Regions from separate parts of the Brevibacillus humidisoli genome, predicted to be linked through region 1. Evidence: riboswitches for the same ligand, from Rfam matches in the RefSeq annotation. Region 1 holds a riboswitch; each other region holds the start of a gene.

What was found. Region 1 has a riboswitch for S-adenosylmethionine ahead of metK (methionine adenosyltransferase). Riboswitches for the same ligand answer to the same signal wherever they lie in the genome.
Region 2: another riboswitch for S-adenosylmethionine. It lies ahead of LOK74_RS14155 (PLP-dependent transferase); the one in region 1 lies ahead of metK (methionine adenosyltransferase).
Region 3: another riboswitch for S-adenosylmethionine. It lies ahead of LOK74_RS15280 (MetQ/NlpA family ABC transporter substrate-binding protein); the one in region 1 lies ahead of metK (methionine adenosyltransferase).
Region 4: another riboswitch for S-adenosylmethionine. It lies ahead of LOK74_RS15720 (BMP family lipoprotein); the one in region 1 lies ahead of metK (methionine adenosyltransferase).

Annotation. Positions count from the first base shown of each region.
Region 1 covers NZ_CP087263.1:3,850,582-3,855,101, reverse strand. The annotation lists gene LOK74_RS18845 (S8 family peptidase) at 1-2,201, shown strand, start outside; gene LOK74_RS18840 (hypothetical protein) at 2,213-2,707, shown strand; SAM riboswitch class I at 2,758-2,857, shown strand; gene metK (methionine adenosyltransferase) at 2,989-4,194, shown strand; gene LOK74_RS18830 (polysaccharide deacetylase family protein) at 4,397-4,520, shown strand, end outside.
Region 2 covers NZ_CP087263.1:2,869,139-2,873,658, forward strand. The annotation lists gene LOK74_RS14150 (trans-sulfuration enzyme family protein) at 1-971, opposite strand, end outside; gene LOK74_RS14155 (PLP-dependent transferase) at 971-2,134, opposite strand; SAM riboswitch class I at 2,255-2,367, opposite strand; gene LOK74_RS14160 (N-acetylmuramoyl-L-alanine amidase family protein) at 2,430-3,125, opposite strand; gene LOK74_RS14165 (L,D-transpeptidase family protein) at 3,141-3,803, opposite strand; gene LOK74_RS14170 (hypothetical protein) at 4,017-4,520, shown strand, end outside.
Region 3 covers NZ_CP087263.1:3,104,924-3,109,443, forward strand. The annotation lists gene LOK74_RS15270 (ECF transporter S component) at 379-963, opposite strand; gene LOK74_RS15275 (YbjQ family protein) at 1,121-1,438, shown strand; SAM riboswitch class I at 1,576-1,678, shown strand; gene LOK74_RS15280 (MetQ/NlpA family ABC transporter substrate-binding protein) at 1,850-2,674, shown strand; gene LOK74_RS15285 (methionine ABC transporter ATP-binding protein) at 2,711-3,748, shown strand; gene LOK74_RS15290 (methionine ABC transporter permease) at 3,745-4,410, shown strand; gene LOK74_RS15295 (FAD-binding oxidoreductase) at 4,441-4,520, shown strand, end outside.
Region 4 covers NZ_CP087263.1:3,194,977-3,199,496, forward strand. The annotation lists gene LOK74_RS15715 (ABC transporter ATP-binding protein) at 1-1,189, opposite strand, end outside; gene LOK74_RS15720 (BMP family lipoprotein) at 1,254-2,294, opposite strand; SAM riboswitch class I at 2,386-2,497, opposite strand; gene LOK74_RS15725 (MaoC/PaaZ C-terminal domain-containing protein) at 2,719-3,141, opposite strand; gene LOK74_RS15730 (MaoC family dehydratase N-terminal domain-containing protein) at 3,138-3,611, opposite strand; gene LOK74_RS15735 (BglG family transcription antiterminator) at 4,103-4,520, shown strand, end outside.

The DNA of each region.
Region 1 (4,520 bases):
GCGGTGTCATGTGGGACGCCCGCATCATTCCGATCAAGGTATTGGATCACCGCGGAGAAGCGCTAGTTGAGAACCTGGCTCATGGAATTAATACAGCAGTGGACCTAGGTGCCAAAGTGATTCTGATGTCTGTCAGCAGTATACAGCATTCTGCACAGTTGGAGCAGGCGGTGAAGCGAGCCGAGGAGCGTGGGGTGGTGCTCGTTGCTGCCGCGGGAAACGAATCCAGTCGAGTCACCTATCCGGCCGGCTACCCGACAGTCATAGCCGTAGGAGCAGTCAATGAAAAAAACCAAGTGATTTATCAGTCCAATACCGGACCAGAACTGAACCTGGTTGCTCCTGGTTGGAGCATCTACACCACCCAGCGGGGCGGTGGCTACTGGTCATTTAAAGGCACATCTGCAGCTGCTCCTCAGGTTGCTGCAGCAGCGGCGATGATCTTGAGCCGTCACCCCCACCTGACACCATTGGAAGTGCGTCAGCTGCTTTATCACACGGCTACAGATCTGGGGAGCAAGGGATGGGACAGACAAACAGGCTACGGTTTGTTGAATGTGGATGCCGCAGTTCGCAGAGGGCTGCCGGCCGACATTAACGAGCCCAACAACAGCAGGCCAGCCGCAGCAGCATTTCCCATTGAGTCGCAGGTCCGCGGTTCGTTGGATCACGCCGATACCGTTGACTGGTACTACACCGATATACCTTATGACGGTAAGCTGTCCGCATCCGTCTGGGTATCATCCTATTCCGTCGCGCCGCTTGCCATTACCTTTTACAATGGAGATCAGACTACCTCCTACTATCCAAGTTCGGGGCACACCTTGCATGTTCCGGTTGAACAGGGGAGAGTGTATATAAAAGTAGAGCGGGGCGGAGGGGCCGGTTCCCTATCCTACTTGCTGACCAGCCGCTTTCAGATTGCAGCTGACCGTTATGAGAACAATGACCAACTGGATGCGGCGCGACCACTGCCGCCAGGGAATCGCGTCAGCATATTGGGCAATTTTCACCGTGCGGGAGATGTCGATTGGTTTTCGTATTACGTGCGTGGTCCGGGCAAGCTAGGTGTGACCGTTACATCGGATACATACCGGATTGATCCTGTCCTGTTCATCGCCAAAGAGAAGGAAAGAGGTGTTGAGATTGACAACAACAGCTCTGTTCCCAATATCGAGCAAGCCAACCTGGATGTCACCACAGGAAAATACTACGTCAGACTAACCGACTACTGGGGAAATCAAGTAAACGGCGAATACCAGTTGGAGGTCATATATACACCAGAGCGACAGGATGAGAATGAGCCAAACGATACCTACAACCGCGCCACCAACCTGGGGAACAGCATGCTGATGACCGGAACGCTGGCTACAGAGCATGATTATGACTGGTTCCAGTTTGTCATCTCCGAAGACACGTATGCGACCATTCGCGCCCCATACATCCCGGTGCGCTCAGGCGTCCATTTCTCGCTTTACAAGGCAGGACCGACACGCAACTATCTACTCGCTTCGGCTACCAATGTGGCAGAACTATCGAGAGCAGGCAGCTACATCTATGCATATAAATTAACTCCCGGGACCTATTATGTTCGACTGAACAGTATGGTACCCTTCCGGTATGACGCCTACCGACTCACCATTACTCGCGAGAGGCTGATTGATGGTTATCGGGATATCAGCAACCACTGGGCTCGCGCTGAGATTGCCCGACTGTCCAAGCGGGGCATCGTCCGTGGATTTGAGGATTCTACGTTCCGGCCCAATCAGACGGTGACGCGCGCAGAATTTGCCACAATGCTGATCCGTACCATGTCGGAGAAGGGGCTGTACACGGGGAATGTCAATGTGAGAAATCCTTTCCGGGATATTAACCGGGCACACTGGGCTCACGAAAATATTATCAAAGCGTACAGCCTCGGTATTTTGGCAGGATACCCTGATCGTACGATTCGCCCCAACCAGCCAGTTACCCGGTCAGAGATGGCGGTCATGGTAGCGCGCGCCAAGGGGTTGTACACCTACAAGCGCAGCCGAAGTTCGTACCGAGATGTTTCGGTCGATTACTGGGCGTCACCAGCAATCGAGTCGCTCACCAGCCTGGGATATGTGAGAGGGATTAGCTACCGGACGTTCCAACCACAGGCCAAAACTCGCCGCGTCGAGGTGGTCGTCCTGTTGACCAAAGCCTTTAACCTGTAGGAGGAGAAGAGATGAAGAAGAACATCAAGGGAATTGTCGCTCTTGCCGCAGTAGGCGTCTTGATTTTTGCCGGGCAAGCGTGGGCTGATTATGCCGGTTCGGCCGGTATTCCCGGCTCGGCGGATGATCCGGTCGTGACGAAAAGTTATGTCGATGAGAAGATTCAACAAGCGCTCGGCGGGGGACAAGCACCCTCGCAACAGCAGTCTGAGCCGCAAGGAAGCAGTCTGGTCGTAGAGGAACTGACGCCGGGAGAGACGTTGTACGGTTTTGAGGGCACGGAATTTATTGTCCGCACAGGCCAAGTAATCGCCGTGCCTGGTCAGAATGGAGATGGTTTGACCGATCTTACGGCTGGTGTCGATCTGCAGGGGGGCGATCCAGTCGGGTTAAATCATCTGCTGTTGATCCCTCGTTCCGATTCCCGTGGACTTCGCTTGGCACCTGATTACGATGGGACAGCCTACGTGATTGTTCGCGGAAAATACGAATCGCGCAGCCAGTAGTCCATTGACACAACTGGAAAAAACGGTTATTCTATTACCCGTAATGGATACTCTTATCCAGAGCAGGCGGAGGGACTGGCCCGATGAAGCCCGGCAACCGTCTCGTACGGTGCTAACCAGCAGAATGGTTGCCATTCTGGCCGATAAGAGGTTAGGGAACGCATACAAAGTACCTTTTCCTCAAAAAGATGGAAAAGGTTTATTTTTTGGACGTGAGAGAAACCCGATTCGGCTAGCCACACTATTCGTATAAAAGTTCAAAAGGAGGTTGGATTATGGCACTGCAAAAAGGTCGTCGTCTCTTTACATCAGAGTCTGTTACAGAAGGGCACCCTGATAAAATCTGCGACCAGATTTCTGACGCGGTCCTGGACGAGATTTTGTCGAAAGATCCCAATGCACGGGTGGCGTGCGAAACGTCGGTCACAACCGGGCTGGTGTTGGTAGCAGGAGAGATTACCACCAATACCTATGTCGACATCCAAAGGTTGGTTCGTGACACGATCCGGGAGATTGGATATGACCGTGCCAAGTTTGGTTTCGATGCCGATACGTGCGGCGTCATTACAGCGATTGGTGAGCAGTCGGCAGATATTGCGCTCGGCGTGGACAAGGCATTGGAAGCACGCGAAGGAAGTATGACAGATGAAGAGATTGAAGCGATTGGTGCCGGCGATCAAGGTCTGATGTTTGGCTTTGCCTGCAATGAGACACCTGAATTGATGCCGCTTCCGATCAGTATGGCCCACCAACTGGCCCGTCGACTCACTGAAGTGCGGAAGAACGGAACCCTTGCCTACCTGCGTCCTGACGGCAAAACACAAGTAACCGTAGAGTACGATGGTGACAAGCCGGTTCGCATCGATACGATTGTCATCTCCACCCAACATGCACCAGAGACCACCCTGGAACAAATCAAGGCTGATCTGATGGAGCACGTGATTAAGCCAGTGGTGCCAGCCGAATTCCTGGATGAGCAAACGAAGTACTTTATCAATCCGACCGGCCGCTTTGTCATCGGCGGGCCGCAGGGAGATGCTGGATTGACCGGCCGCAAGATCATTGTCGATACATACGGTGGCTATGCCCGACACGGCGGAGGTGCTTTCTCGGGGAAAGATCCGACCAAGGTGGATCGCTCCGGTGCGTATGCTGCCCGCTATGTAGCGAAAAACATTGTTGCTGCCGGCCTTGCTGAAAAATGTGAGGTACAGGTCGCTTATGCGATCGGGGTGGCACAGCCAGTTTCGATTGCGATCGATACGTTTGGCACAGGAACGGTGTCTGAATCGGACTTGGTTGCCCTGGTTCGAAAGCACTTTGACCTGCGTCCTGCCGGGATCATCAAGCAGTTGGACCTGCGCCGTCCGATCTACAAGCAGACTGCAGCATATGGGCACTTTGGCCGTAACGACCTACAGGTTCCTTGGGAACAAACAGACAAGGCGGAAGCGCTCAAACAGGATGCTGCCCAGTTGACAAAATAAGAGCGTAATCCATGTCACAAAAGCGCTTGGCTGATCAGCCGGGCGCTTTTTGTGGTTCGCCTTTCCTCTGTTGGATCTTAGTGTATAAAGGATTCTTATTACCTATGTCGAATGATTAGGAGGAATCAAATCGTACCCTACAGGCATTCCTCTGGCGGCTCCATCTTCAATGCGAACAGGCCAGTGAGAAGGAGGAAGCTTCGTGTTCAGACGATTCCCTTACTTGATCGTAATGACTGCGGTCATTACGTTGGTAATGGTAGGGTTATTTTTGTTAACAAATACGAAAATGGCGAAAGATGTTGACAATATGCAACATTTTCCCC
Region 2 (4,520 bases), 980 kb from region 1:
CCCAGACTGACTGCGACCAACGGCAGCTTCACCGCGTCGAGCAGAATCTTAACCCGCTCTCTGCTGCCCAGATCGAACGAAAGAACCGCTCCGTGCCCGGAGGCTTGGCGGGTTTGCAGGTAATGCCCCTGATGTTCGGGCAATCCGGTATAGTATACACGATCCACAAGCGGGTGAGCATCGAGCCAACGAGCGATAGCAGCGGCACTCTGTGAACTGACATCCAGCCGCGTCTTCAACGTCTTCAATCCGCGCATGACCAACCAGCAATCCTGGACTCCGAGAATGGATCCAAAACCGTTCTGGATGGCGTAAAGCTGTTTGCCCAATCGCTCATCACGTGTTGCCACCAAACCAGCCACTACGTCGCTGTGACCGCCGATAAACTTGGTCGCGCTGTGAACCACGATATCTGCCCCCAACTCCAGCGGGCGCTGGTAATACGGGGTTAAGAATGTATTGTCCACAATGGTCAGCAATCCCTTATCGCGTGCCAGACTGCACAGCAGTGCGAGATCGGTTACCTTGAGCGTCGGATTGGACGGTGTTTCCAGGTAGAGTCCCCGAGTGTTGGACTGAATCGCCGCCTGGACGGCCTCCGGGTCCGTCGTATCAACAAACGTGACCTGCACCCCGAGCCGAGAGAGTATATTGGTCAGCACACGATAGGTCCCGCCGTATACATCTTCAGCCACAACCAGGTGATCACCGGCAGAGAAAAGTAAAAACACACTGGATACCGCCGCCATCCCAGATGCAAAAGCAAAGCCGTACTTCCCCCCCTCCAGATGGGCAATCATCTCCTCCAGCGCCTGGCGTGTGGGATTGCCGGAACGGGCGTAGTCATACTCGCCCGGCTGATCGATATCAAACTGATGAAAGGTGGAAGCCTGATAGATCGGGATGCTGGAAGCCCCGGTCACTCTGTCGATGCTGCTGGTGCCATGCAGTACTCGAGTCGCAAAGTTCATCATCCCCGCCCTCCTCCTGTTTGAAGTGCTTTGTCCAGCGCCTGCTGCAGGTCAGCAATCAGATCGTCAGTATGTTCGATCCCGATCGAGAGGCGGAGCAGCCGATCGCAGACGCCCACCTTTTCTCGAACCTCGACCGGGATATCGGCATGTGTCTGGGTAGCCGGGTACGTACAGAGCGACTCCACGCCCCCCAGACTCTCCGCAAACGAGATCAACTGCAGTTCCTGCAAAAAAGCGGCAACCATCACTGGCTGTCGGATGCGGAAGGATACCATGCCGCCAAATCCGGAAGCCTGCCGGCTCTGTACTTGATGCCCTTCATGCTCGGGTAGTCCGGTATAAAACACCTCCGTCACCGCCGGATGATTTTTCAGAAAGCGGGCAACGTTATAGGCATTTTGCTGATGCCGCTCCATGCGCAGCGCCAGCGTCTTCATCCCGCGGATCAACAACCAGCAGTCCTGGGGACCAAGCACAGCCCCGATCGAGTTGTGCAAAAAGCGCATCCGCTCAGACAATTCGCCCCCTTTGGTGACAATCAATCCAGCAATCACATCATTGTGACCGCCCAAGTATTTGGTAGCGCTGTGAATCACAATGTCCGCTCCCAGTTCCAACGGCCGCTGATAGTAAGGGGATAAAAACGTATTGTCAACAATCAGCAGCAGATCAAACTCCCAAGCGATCTCAGCCATGGCGGCGAGATCGGTCACCTGCATCAGCGGGTTGGTTGGGGTCTCCACGAGAATGGCTTTGGTCTCTCGACGGATCGCCTCTCTCACCAACACCGGGTCGCGCAGATCGACATAATCAAACGACAAGCCAAAACGTGTTAGTACCTGTTCAAACAAGCGATACGTGCCGCCGTACAAATCAAGCGATACCACCAAGTGATCGCCTTGTGAAAAAATACCCATGACCGTCTGAATCGCAGCCATGCCGGAGGCGCAGGCAAATCCGTCATCCCCGCCTTCCAGTGAAGCGATCGCCTGTTCCAACACATCACGTGTGGGATTAGCTGTCCGGGTGTAATCGTACCCCGTGCTTTCCCCCAGTGCCGGATGGCGATACGCCGTCGATTGATAGACAGGATAGCTGATTGCTCCTGTCGTCTTGTCACGTCCTACCCCAATCTGCACCAGTCTGGTCTCCACTTTCATGTGTGATCTCCTCTCTGCCTATACTTTCTATCTCTCCGTCAACGCTTGATGATTTGAACAAAAGAAAAAGCCTACTTCTGAGCGAAGAAGGCTTTTCATACGTATGTACGTAAGCATTCCTTCTCATCTCTCAGAGAAAATCTCTGCAGGAATTAGCACCGTATTCTCCCAATCGAATGGGAGTCGGTTGCCGGGCGTCATAGGGCCAGTCCCTCAGCCGCTCTTGATAAGAAGATCCTATGCAATTTGTTGAACCTATCGTAGCGTACATTCCCTTGGTTGTCAATAAGAGGAATTAATCGATTTCTTCCTGCTGCAGATGACCAAACATCATCAGATACTCATCAATCGCTGCTGCAATCGCTTGGGCGATACGACTCTGATGCTTCGGATTGGTCAGCAACTGTCGGTCCTGATGATTGGTAATATACCCCATCTCGACGATCACAGTGGGACATCCAGAATGATTGAGCAGGTAGTAGCTCTTCCTGCGTACCGGTTTTGCGTGTGACTGGTACAGTTCGTTTACAGAGTGTTGGAGCAGGTGGGCCAGTACCGTACTCTGCTGGCTGTGCTGCGAAATCATCAGCGGTCCACGAACACGCGGATTTCCAGACCAGTTGACGTGCAGGCTGATCATCACTTTCGGGGTGATCTGTCGGGCGAGCTGAGCTCGCTGCGCCAGATCTTTCACGTGCCTGGAACGGATCTTCAGCCATTGATTCTCATCACTAAGCGCATAGTCACCTGTCCGATTCAAGACCACACTGCGTCCCCTTTTTGCCAGTTCATCGTACAGCCGTTTCGCCACCTGCAGATTAATCTCCTTTTCGTACAGATCCTGATAAAACGCGCCACTGTCTACTCCACCGTGCCCGGCATCGATTAGCACATCGACGGACGGCAAGGGAGCGACGGCGTACCCAATTGATGGAAACAATAAAGAGCTTACGAAATAAATCCATATGGCTGCAAGTACACGGATCAGCAACCCTTCTCACCTCGCTCATTCGATAATGCCCAGATACCGGAGGTCGACCCAATGAATCTGGCCCGTTACATCCAACCCCTCCTCTTTTTGAAAACGAATGACGGCTCGCTCCATCTGTCTATCGAAGATTCCGTGCGTTTTCCCTTCGTAGTAGCCTGCTGCACGCAGCCGGTTCTGAACCAACTGGACGAGGGCCCCTTTTGAACCTGGAACCAGTATGCGGTAAGTCAAATCTTCGTGACCCATAATGGGCCCATCAATGATCACAGTCGCTCCCAAAGGCACGTGTTCGTACAATTTCTCGATCTCCCTGTTGCGCATGCGAAAACAACCGTGGCTGGCGTAACGGCCGATCGACTCCGGACGATTGGTTCCATGAATTCCATACGTGCCCCACGACACGTTCAGCCCCAGCCATCGGGAACCAAATCCGCCGCCCCAATCCCTTGACTTGTGAATCACGCGAAAAATGCCTACCGGAGATGGTGTATCCTTGGCTCCCGGTGCAATTCGGTACGAGTATAAGATATTGTCCTCCTGATCTTTCAAGTAGATTCTGTTTTGCCATAAATTAATGTAGAGGTATACCTCGTCCGCCCCGTCATCGGCTACGACTGGAGAGCTAAAACAGAGGAGAGCTGTGCATAGCAAGATGTGGACCAGCATGTGTTTGATCATGTTTTGCGAACCCCACCCAGCGTGATAATCTCAGCCCTATTATGAGTTGCATTCGATTTTTCATGCATGAAACGTCTATATCAGGTTAGTCGGCTGGGTGGGCTGCTTCCGTTTTGGGAACTGACTCGCTGCAAGCAAGCGACTAATCAGCAGGCTTCCGCACATAATAACAGACATTACTGTTTCACTTTCAAGATCAAGGAGGATTTGCTGGTGAGACAATCGATTCTGTTGCTGATCAGCCTGCTGCTTCTGATCACACCCGCACATGCAGCTCCAGCAGATAAAACGATTCGCATCATCGTAAAAACATCGCCGCAATCGTCTTTCTTCTCGGAACTAACGGTTCGCAGCAGTAATAAAGTAGCCAAGCAAATCTTGAAGAGCAAACCGGTGAGGTGGGAAACACAACCTGAATTGCCCCGAGCATACATCCAGATCGGCAAGCAGGAGTTCACCTATGACGAGCTGTCCCGGCTATATGACCAATCCGGACGACAAAGGCTGATTTCTGCAGGCGTCAGCCGTACCCTGGACCTCTGGGTTCGTTATGTCGAGCAGGCGCACTTCGGACAACCGCTGCATTGGAAAGACGTGAAAAAAAAGTTTCGCCGCATGTCTTATGCGTTTGTTACCGATCTGGAAACGGGAAAACAGTTTGCCATACAGCGGCGGGCGGGTAGCCGCCATGCCGATGTCCAGCCGCTGACTCGGAAG
Region 3 (4,520 bases), 750 kb from region 1:
ATCCAAACATTTTGTCTTCTATAGAGAAAAAAATAAAAATCGTCCTGGCCGCGTAAGGAATCGCTCGTTTTTTTTCGTCTATCTCCCAGTAACGTCAAGGAGGGGCACATGGATAAATCAGGAAAAAGATCTGTTTGAATATCCTTGGTGAGATCAAAGTTGAACAAAAGAGATTCTATCGGCTAGAAGAAGGACAGGACACGCACCGTATCAAAAATTTGTGGCCAAAGGTGCAGCTATTTGGATCGGACTGTAGATAGAGAGATTTCCGTGCGGTACATGGAAGGAGTTTGTGATAAGAGATCCAGATGGATATGTGATCGGATTCGGGCCAGCTCAAAAGCGGAGATGCCTATATCTCCATCTCCTCCCCCCATCTCAATCACAATCCCCATCTTCACACGGTACGACGGAAGAGATTTGAATGCGTTTCCACACCACATATCCATACAGGAGCGGGATGCCCAATACGCTGCTGAGCAGTACATTGGATGTGGCTGGCGTAACCGCCCACCCGAAAATCGCCTCCTGAAACGGAGTCTCAGACACCATCACATCAAGCAGCGCCGCAAGCGTAAGTCCTGTATAGTTGCCGGCTGCTGCCAGCACAACAAACATCACCAGGTGCATGCCCAGCATCTGGCCCTGTCTAGGCTGATATCCGGGAACGACATACAGCAGCCCGGTAATAAAACCGATGATGCCGTTGGCGACACTCCAGTGCCACCAGATATCCTGAAGAAGCAGATCCACTCCCATATTCCCCAGAAAGCCGACGAAAAAACCGGTTACCGGCCCAAATATTGCAGCAGTAACGGCCAATATCGCGATAGCAGGTCGAAAGTGGGCAGTATCTCCTACTTCGATGCCTGCTGTTGCATAAGACAGAAAGGCATACAAGACGGATGCGGCTGTAATGACCAACCACCTGTATCGCCAATCGACACGTCGCTCGTTGAACACAAGATTCCCTCCTGTTCGGACTAGCTACCAGTATATTCCCAAAACCAGTACAGATCAAACTACTGCAAACCATTTTACCATTCTGAAACTTTTCCCTGTGGTTGTTCGTAGTCTCTATAGTAAACAATAAACCGAGTACGGATAAGGAGGAACACGAATGATCATAACGACTACCAGCACACTGCAAGGAAAAGAGATCGTGGAGTACTACGGCGTGGTTAGCGGAGAGGTAATCATGGGGGCCAATGTGGTACGTGATTTTCTCGCCGGTATCACAGATATTATCGGAGGACGCAGCGGAGCATACGAAAGCAAGCTGAATGAAGGGCGGGAACTGGCCCTTCAGGAGATGTCCGAGAAAGCCAGACGACTCGGGGCCAATGCCGTCATCGGAGTCGATCTCGATTTCGAAACACTGCGCGAAGGCATGATGATTGTCGTCGCTACGGGAACGGCGGTTCGAGTCAAGGAGTAATCGTCAACGAGCAGGCTCCCTCTTTTCCTAGAGGGAGTTCGTTCGTTGTAAATACCGGTAATGTTTGACAAGCTTTTTTTGTTACAGTATAATCCAACTAATCAGATAGGAATTCTGACCAACCATATAACGAAAATCTCTTATGAAGAGAGGTGGAGGGACTTGGCCCAATGAAACCTCGGCAACCTAATTGTTTAATTGTGGTGCCAAATCCAGCGGAACTGCTCCGGGAGATAAGAGAGGAATGGTAGACCTGAATTGAATCTGGCTTCCACCTCTTCCTTCGGAAGAGGTTTTTTCATGGAAAGGAGCGGATGACCCCCATCGATGTAATACTGTGGCACAAGAAAACGGAGTCCAGACTGATGCGCACATGTTCTGCACCATAGAAAAAAGGAGAGAAATCAAAATATGAAAAAGAGTTTATTAGCAGCTATCCTGCTCATAATGGCTACATTGGTTTCAGCATGCGGCGGCAAAGAAGAAGCGGCCCAAACAGGCGGACAATCCGCCGAGCAGCAAGTGATCAAAGTAGGTGTGACCGGGGGACCGCATGAAGAGATTCTGAACAAGGTGAAAGAGGTAGCGAAAGCGGAAGGTTTGGAAGTAGAGGTCGTCGTATTCAACGACTACGTCCTGCCGAACCAGGCTCTTGACAAAGGAAACATTGACCTCAACAGTTTTCAGACGATTCCGTTTCTCGAAAAATTTAACCAAGACCATAAAACCAACATCGTGGTAATCGGCAAAACTGTCACCTTCCCGATGGGGCTATACTCCACCAAGTATAAAAGCGTAGAGGAGATCCCTGAAGGGGGAATCGTCGGGATTCAAAATGATCCGACCAACCGTGCGCGAGCACTGCTGCTCTATCAGTCAGCCGGTCTGATCACATTAAAAGAGGGTGTCGGCGATCAGGCCACACCGCAAGATATCACCGATAATCCGAAAAACCTGGAGTTCAAGGAGCTGGAAGCACCGTTTCTCGCTCGCTCACTCAACAATCTTGATGCAGCCAGCATCAATACCAACTTCGCCATGGAAGCCGGGTACAATCCAACGAAAGATTCGATCTTTGCAGAAGGCGGAGACTCCCCCTATGTAAATGTTCTGGCTGTGAACGAATCAGAGAAGGAGAACCCTACCTACAAAAAACTGGTGGAAATCTACCGTTCCGAAGAAGTGAAGAAGTTTATCGAAGAACACTTTGCAGGAGCAGTGCTCCCCTCCTGGTAGGGAAACACATCTTTGAACAGCGAGGAGCCCCGATCCATGATACAGCTTACCGATATACACAAGACGTACAGAGTTGGAAACAAGCAGATAGATGCGTTGAAAGGCGTCAGCGTACAAATCAAAAAAGGAGAAATTTTCGGCGTAATCGGCTTTAGCGGAGCAGGCAAGAGCACCCTGCTCCGTACGATCAACTTGCTCGAAAAGCCTACCAGTGGAACAGTCGCCGTCAACGGCCGGGACATGCTGGCGCTAAAAGAGAAAGAGCTGCGCAATGCCCGCAAAAAAATAGGCATCATCTTTCAACATTTCAACTTGCTCTCTTCCTACAACGTGTTTGACAACGTCGCCGAGATTTTGCGGATGAACCGCGTGCGCAAAGACGTGATCGATAAAAAGGTGGCCGATCTGCTGCGTCTCGTAGGGCTGGAGGACAAAGCCAACGCATATCCGGCACAGCTTTCTGGCGGGCAGAAACAACGCGTCGGCATCGCCCGAGCTCTCGCTATGGACCCCGAGATCCTGTTGTGCGATGAGGCAACCTCTGCTCTCGACCCACAGACGACCGATTCGATTCTGGAGCTTCTGCTCGATATCAATCGAAGATTTAACTTGACGATTGTGCTGATCACCCATGAGATGCAGGTGATCAAAAAAATCTGCGATCGCGTAGCGATCATGGAAAACGGTGTGATCATCGAGCAAGGCAGTGTGATCGATGTTTTTAGCAGTCCGAAGCAACAGACCACACGCAACTTCATCCGGACGATCTTTGACGACGAAGTCCCGGCCGACATGATGGCCAAGATCAAGCATACCGGTCCCGCTGCCAAAGTGCTGCGAGTCGCCTTCCGCGGCGATGCGGCCTTGGACCCGGTGTTGGGAACGTTGACGGCTCGCTACCCGGTCACCACGAACCTGTTGTACGGCTCCATTACCTCCATCAAAGGTACAGCGCTGGGCATCCTGCTGCTGCATATATCCGGAGAGGAGAACGATGTGGAGGAAGCAATCGCTTACCTTCGCAAGTCCGTCTACAGTGTCGATCTAGTCCCGCAAGAGGAGGTGGCAGGATGATCGAACGTCTGCAGGAAATGCTGCCCTTGTTCGGGCAATCGCTACAGGAAACAGTGATCATGGTGGGGATTTCGCTGTTTATCGCTACCTTGATCGGCATCCCGCTGGGAGTGCTGCTGGTGATCACCCGGCCCGGCCATCTTGCGCCAAGCGCATTGATTTTCCATACCCTGAATACAATCATTAACGTGATTCGTTCGCTCCCGTTTATTATTTTAATGGTGGCGATCATTCCGTTTACAGAGTTGATCGTCGGCACGTCAATCGGTATCGAAGGGGCGATTGTCCCACTCATCGTCTATACCGCCCCATATATCTCCCGCTTGATGGAAACGGCACTGCTGGAGGTGGACCGCGGGGTGGTTGAGGCCTATCAGGCCATGGGTGCATCTCGCTCGCAGATCATCTTCCGCATCATGATTCGTGAAGCGAGACCTGGTATCGTCTTGTGTCTGACCATTGCCACCATCGGTTTGATCGGTGCAACCGCCATGGCGGGTGCGGTGGGTGCCGGCGGCTTGGGCGACCTTGCTTTGCGCTACGGGTATCAGCAGTGGGATATTGAGGTGATGATCGCCACGGTGATCATCCTGATCTGTCTCGTACAATTGATCCAATCATTGGGAAACTGGGCTGCCCGCAAGTTAAAAAAGAGCGCGTAATCCTGTTATCGCGCACGGGAGGCATACAACATGAGGCTAAATCAAGCCAGTCTGCTTCGCGACATCAGACGCTTGACCGCAGACGAACGGGCGACAGAGACCGAATCGAT
Region 4 (4,520 bases), 660 kb from region 1:
TTTCATACAGTGAGTTGGTTTTGACAGCAAACTGTTTCACCCAGCGCTCGGTCAACTGCTGGAGCCGCTTCTGCCTGAGCAGGCCAAAGCGCCGGTAGAGCGGCTGCACGTACTGATGCAAGATCGCATTTTCGACGATACTGCCGTCCTTGGCTGCTCCCAACAGATAACGATCTTCCGGGATGTGGGCCATACCCTGCTGTCGAATGCTGCGCACCGGTGCGTTGGTGATCGGTTGTCCGAGCAGGTAAACGTCTCCCTGGTCTGCCTTGCGCAGACCGGTGATGACCTGTATCAGTTCTGACTGACCGTTGCCGGACACACCGGCAATCCCGACAATCTCACCAGCATGGACGCGAAAACTGACACGGTCCAACAGCGGTTTCCCCGAGTTGCCGCGGATAAACAGTTCGTTTACCGCAAGCAGCACATCACCTCGCGGCCGTTCGCTGCGCTGGATCTCAGCGATGTCGCGGCCGACCATCAACCGGGAGAGTTCCTCCACGTTTGTCTCCGCTGTTTTCAGCGTCCCCGTAACCTGTCCACCCCGCAGCACCGTGATACGATCGGCCACTTCCATCACCTCGTGCAGTTTGTGCGTGATCAGGATGACGCTTTTTCCTTGCTGAGCGAGATGTTTCAGTGTAACCAGCAGCTCTTTTACCTCCAGCGGCGTCAACACGGCCGTAGGCTCATCGAGAATCACGATATCGGCACCGTGGTAGAGGACCTTGAGAATCTCCACACGTTGCTGCATGCCCAGGGTGCACTCCCAGACCTTCTTGTGGGGATCGACGCTCATCCGGTACTTTTCCGAGAGCTCCTTCACCTGAGCGGCCGCCTTTTTCCGGTCAAACCAGACCCCTTTTGCCGGTTCCTGACTGATCACGATATTTTCTGCCACCGTGAAAGTGGGAAACAGCATGAAGTGCTGGTGAACCATGCCGATCCCGCTTTTGATCGCGTCTGCCGGGCTGTCAAACCGCTTCACTTCTCCGTTGATCCGGATGGTGCCATCTGTCGGCTTTTCCATGCCGTACAACATGCGCATCAGCGTTGTTTTGCCCGCTCCATTCTCCCCCACGATCGCGTGGATCTCCCCTTGTCTGAGGGAAAAGCTAACCTGCTGATTGGCGGCAAACGTGCCATACAGCTTGGTGATGTTCTCCATTTCCAGTAAAACAGTCACACAGTGTCACCCCTTTGTCGAGAAAAGAGGAAACCGACTACGGTGGGTAGCCGGTTTGCCCGATCTAGTTTTTCAGCGGGTCGGGGACCTCACGCTTGCCAGAGACGATCTCGTCATTGATTTCTTTCACTTTGGCGATCGTCTCTTCGCCGATAAACGGATGGAGCGGAGACTTGCTTTCGTGGGTGACGAAAGTGAGACCAACGCCTTTCTCTTTCAATCCGTAATCGACCACCCCTGGTGTAAACGTGCCGTTGACAAAATCTTTTACCGTCTCATACGCCGCTACATCGGTACCCTTTAGTTGTGACAAGACGACATGTTCCGGGTCCACTTCCGTACGGTCTATGTCTTGGCCGGCTGTGTAAAACCCTTTCTCCTTGGCCGCTTCGAACACGCCCAGATCGCCTACAGCAGCGGCCCCTGCAATAAAATCAGCACCTTGTGAATGCTGCAGCAGCGCCAATTCTTTCGCTTTTGCCGGATCTTCAAAGCTGCCTACGTAGTTCAACAGGAACTCCGCATCCGGATTGGTCGCTTTCAGACCTTCCTCGAAGCCAACCGTATATTTTTTCAACAGTGGAATATCCATCGCTGCTACCATTCCCACTTTTCCTGTCTTGGTCGCCAGTCCGGCGGCAGCCCCCATCAGGTATGCCGCTTCGTGCTCGCGGAATGAGACGCTGCGCACGTTGGGCAGATCAATGACCGTGTCGATGATCGCAAACTGACGGTCCGGATTTTCTGTCGCCACTTTTTTCAAAGCATCTTCTGCCTGAAAGGTAGCCGTAATAACCAAATCGTACTGTTCAGCCACCGCAACCCGCAGGTTTTCTTCGAACGCGTTGGGATCGGTCGCCTCAATTGTTTTTGCCTCCAGTCCAAACTCCTCAGCCGCTTTCTTAACCCCTTCATCCATCTGCTGGAAGAACGGATTGACGCCGATTTTTTCCGGGAGCACCAGGGCGATCCGTTTCTTCGGCTGATCTTGGCCTCGATCTCCTTCTGCCGATTGCGACTGGCTGGAGTCCGCTGGCTGCCCGCCGCCGCCACAGCCAGCCAAGGCCAAGGCAAACAGACACAGCAGCAAAAATACTCTCTTCATGACTGCTTCTCTCCTTGTTGTGTAAGTGTAAAAGAATACGAAAAAACCTCTCCCCTGCTGACAGGGAAGAGGATCGCATCTGCACCGCTCTCCCTTATCTGCCAGGTCGTATGCCTGCAGGAATTGGCACCTTCCTGAAAGTTTGCCTTCCAGTGGGTTGCCGGGTTTCATCGGGCCAGTCCCTCCACCACTCATAATAAGGGGTCTTTCTATGAACTTCTTTTTCATTTTAAATGAAAATATGATTTTATCAACCCTTTTCATATAATGTGTTTTTTTCCTGATTTTACATATCTGTATGTCTTCGGTCCCACAAAAAGGCCCCACCCGGTCTGCGCGTATTTGGGTGGGACTGTCGACAACCTTTTTCCCGAGGAGGAGAAGGCTTCTATTTCTAATAACGGTAAAAATGTGAATCAATTTTCTAGGGAATTAATGGTAAGTTCTCCGAACCTTCTGGTTCACCTTTCCATACTTCAAAGGTTCCTTTCAGCTTTGCTTCACCCGTCTGGTTGGTCACGATCAGCTCGCCGAGCCAGCGTTCCTCACCATCGCGGACCATCGACTCCACTAGTTGACCACTCACAGACAACTGCTCGCCTGGATAGGTCATTCGCGAAAACCGCACTTGGAAACTGCGCAAATACTGACGGGGGAACCACTCTGTCAGCGCCTGTCCCGCGAACCCCATCACCAGCATCCCATGGGCGATGACATCTTGCAGTCCAGCCTGTTTGGCTACGGGTACAACCGTATGAATCGGGTTGAAATCACCAGAGGCACCGGCGTAGCGGACTAATTGGGTGTGGGTAATCGCTTGCTTATGTAGGATGGGCAGTTCTTTCATCCTTTTCCCTCCTTCGCTCTCATTCTCTCCTGCATCTCGATGATCACCGACTCAGCTCTCAGTACTTGTTCTCCCTGCTGATTGGCATACTCTGTCACCAATGTGAACAGGTTCATTCTGCTTTTCGACTCGGCAGCGACAATCCGTGAGCAGGCGGTGATCTCATCACCCGCGCAGATCACACTGCCGTAATCGTACCGTTGTTTTCCGTGCAGCACGCGAAGCGGGTCCAGCTCTAACACTTCTATCAAATGTTCGAAACTGGGTCCTGCCCACATCTCGATCACGGTAGAAAATGTAGGGGGTAGAGGGATGTCGCGAAAGCCTGACTGCTGGGCAACATCTCTGTCATGGTAAATCGGGTTGTCATCGCCGATCGCAAGTGCAAACTCGCGGATTTTTCCTGCTTCTACGCGATACGCATACGGCTCAAATGTGTATCCGACGTATTTGGATAGATCTTTGGTCACCGCTGACCCTCCTCGCTTTTCCTGGATTGCTGCCTATTGGCCGGCTTCATCCTCCAGACAGCAGGCAACTGCCTCTTCTCTTCTTTTATGCGGGAATTCAAACTCGCAGACGATATCTTCTCCTTAACTGACAATATGGTCTGCTTATATGAAGACGTACACACAGCCGCAATATTCACCTGAGATCCTAAGTTCGCAAAAAACAAGATGATCTCACAACTAGGTATAGCAGGATATCTGCTTGTTCCGCACTTGTCGCGAGACTAACCTGCTTCTTTTTCAACCCGTTTCGCTGGCTTCTTTCACACCTATTCATTCTACAACTGCCGTTTCCCATTAGTATCCAGGGAACAATTTTTGCACAAGTCTGCTTGGTAACATTCGGTCTGACAATACAAATGCCCCATATAGTAAAGTAGTAGTATAAACAGATGTTCTACCATCTGTGCAAGCAGCAGATTGTGCATGATTTTGTGCTAAAGGTGGCCACCATGTTAGACAAAAGAGCAATGCAAATCTTGCAGTATCTACTGCAGTCCCATCACTACGTGTCAGTCAAGGAATTGATGGAACATTTCTCGATTTCTCGTAGAACATTATACTACGACATCGGGAAAATCAACGATTGGCTCAAACAATCTGGTTTGCCAGCCGTACCGTACATCTATGCAAAAGGGTTTTATTTCGACGACAGCAGGAAGCAAGCGATAGCTCGGATCACGGGAACAAAAAGCTTCGATCTATCTGCTTTGCGCCCAGGTGAAAGGCAGCTCTATTTGCTTTTCTATCTGCTCCTGACCGATGAACGAATTACCACACGCGAGTGCATGGAGAAGACTGGTGTCAGCCGCAATACCACTTTACATGATATCAAGCACATCAAAAAGGAAGTAGAACGGCAGGGGCTGC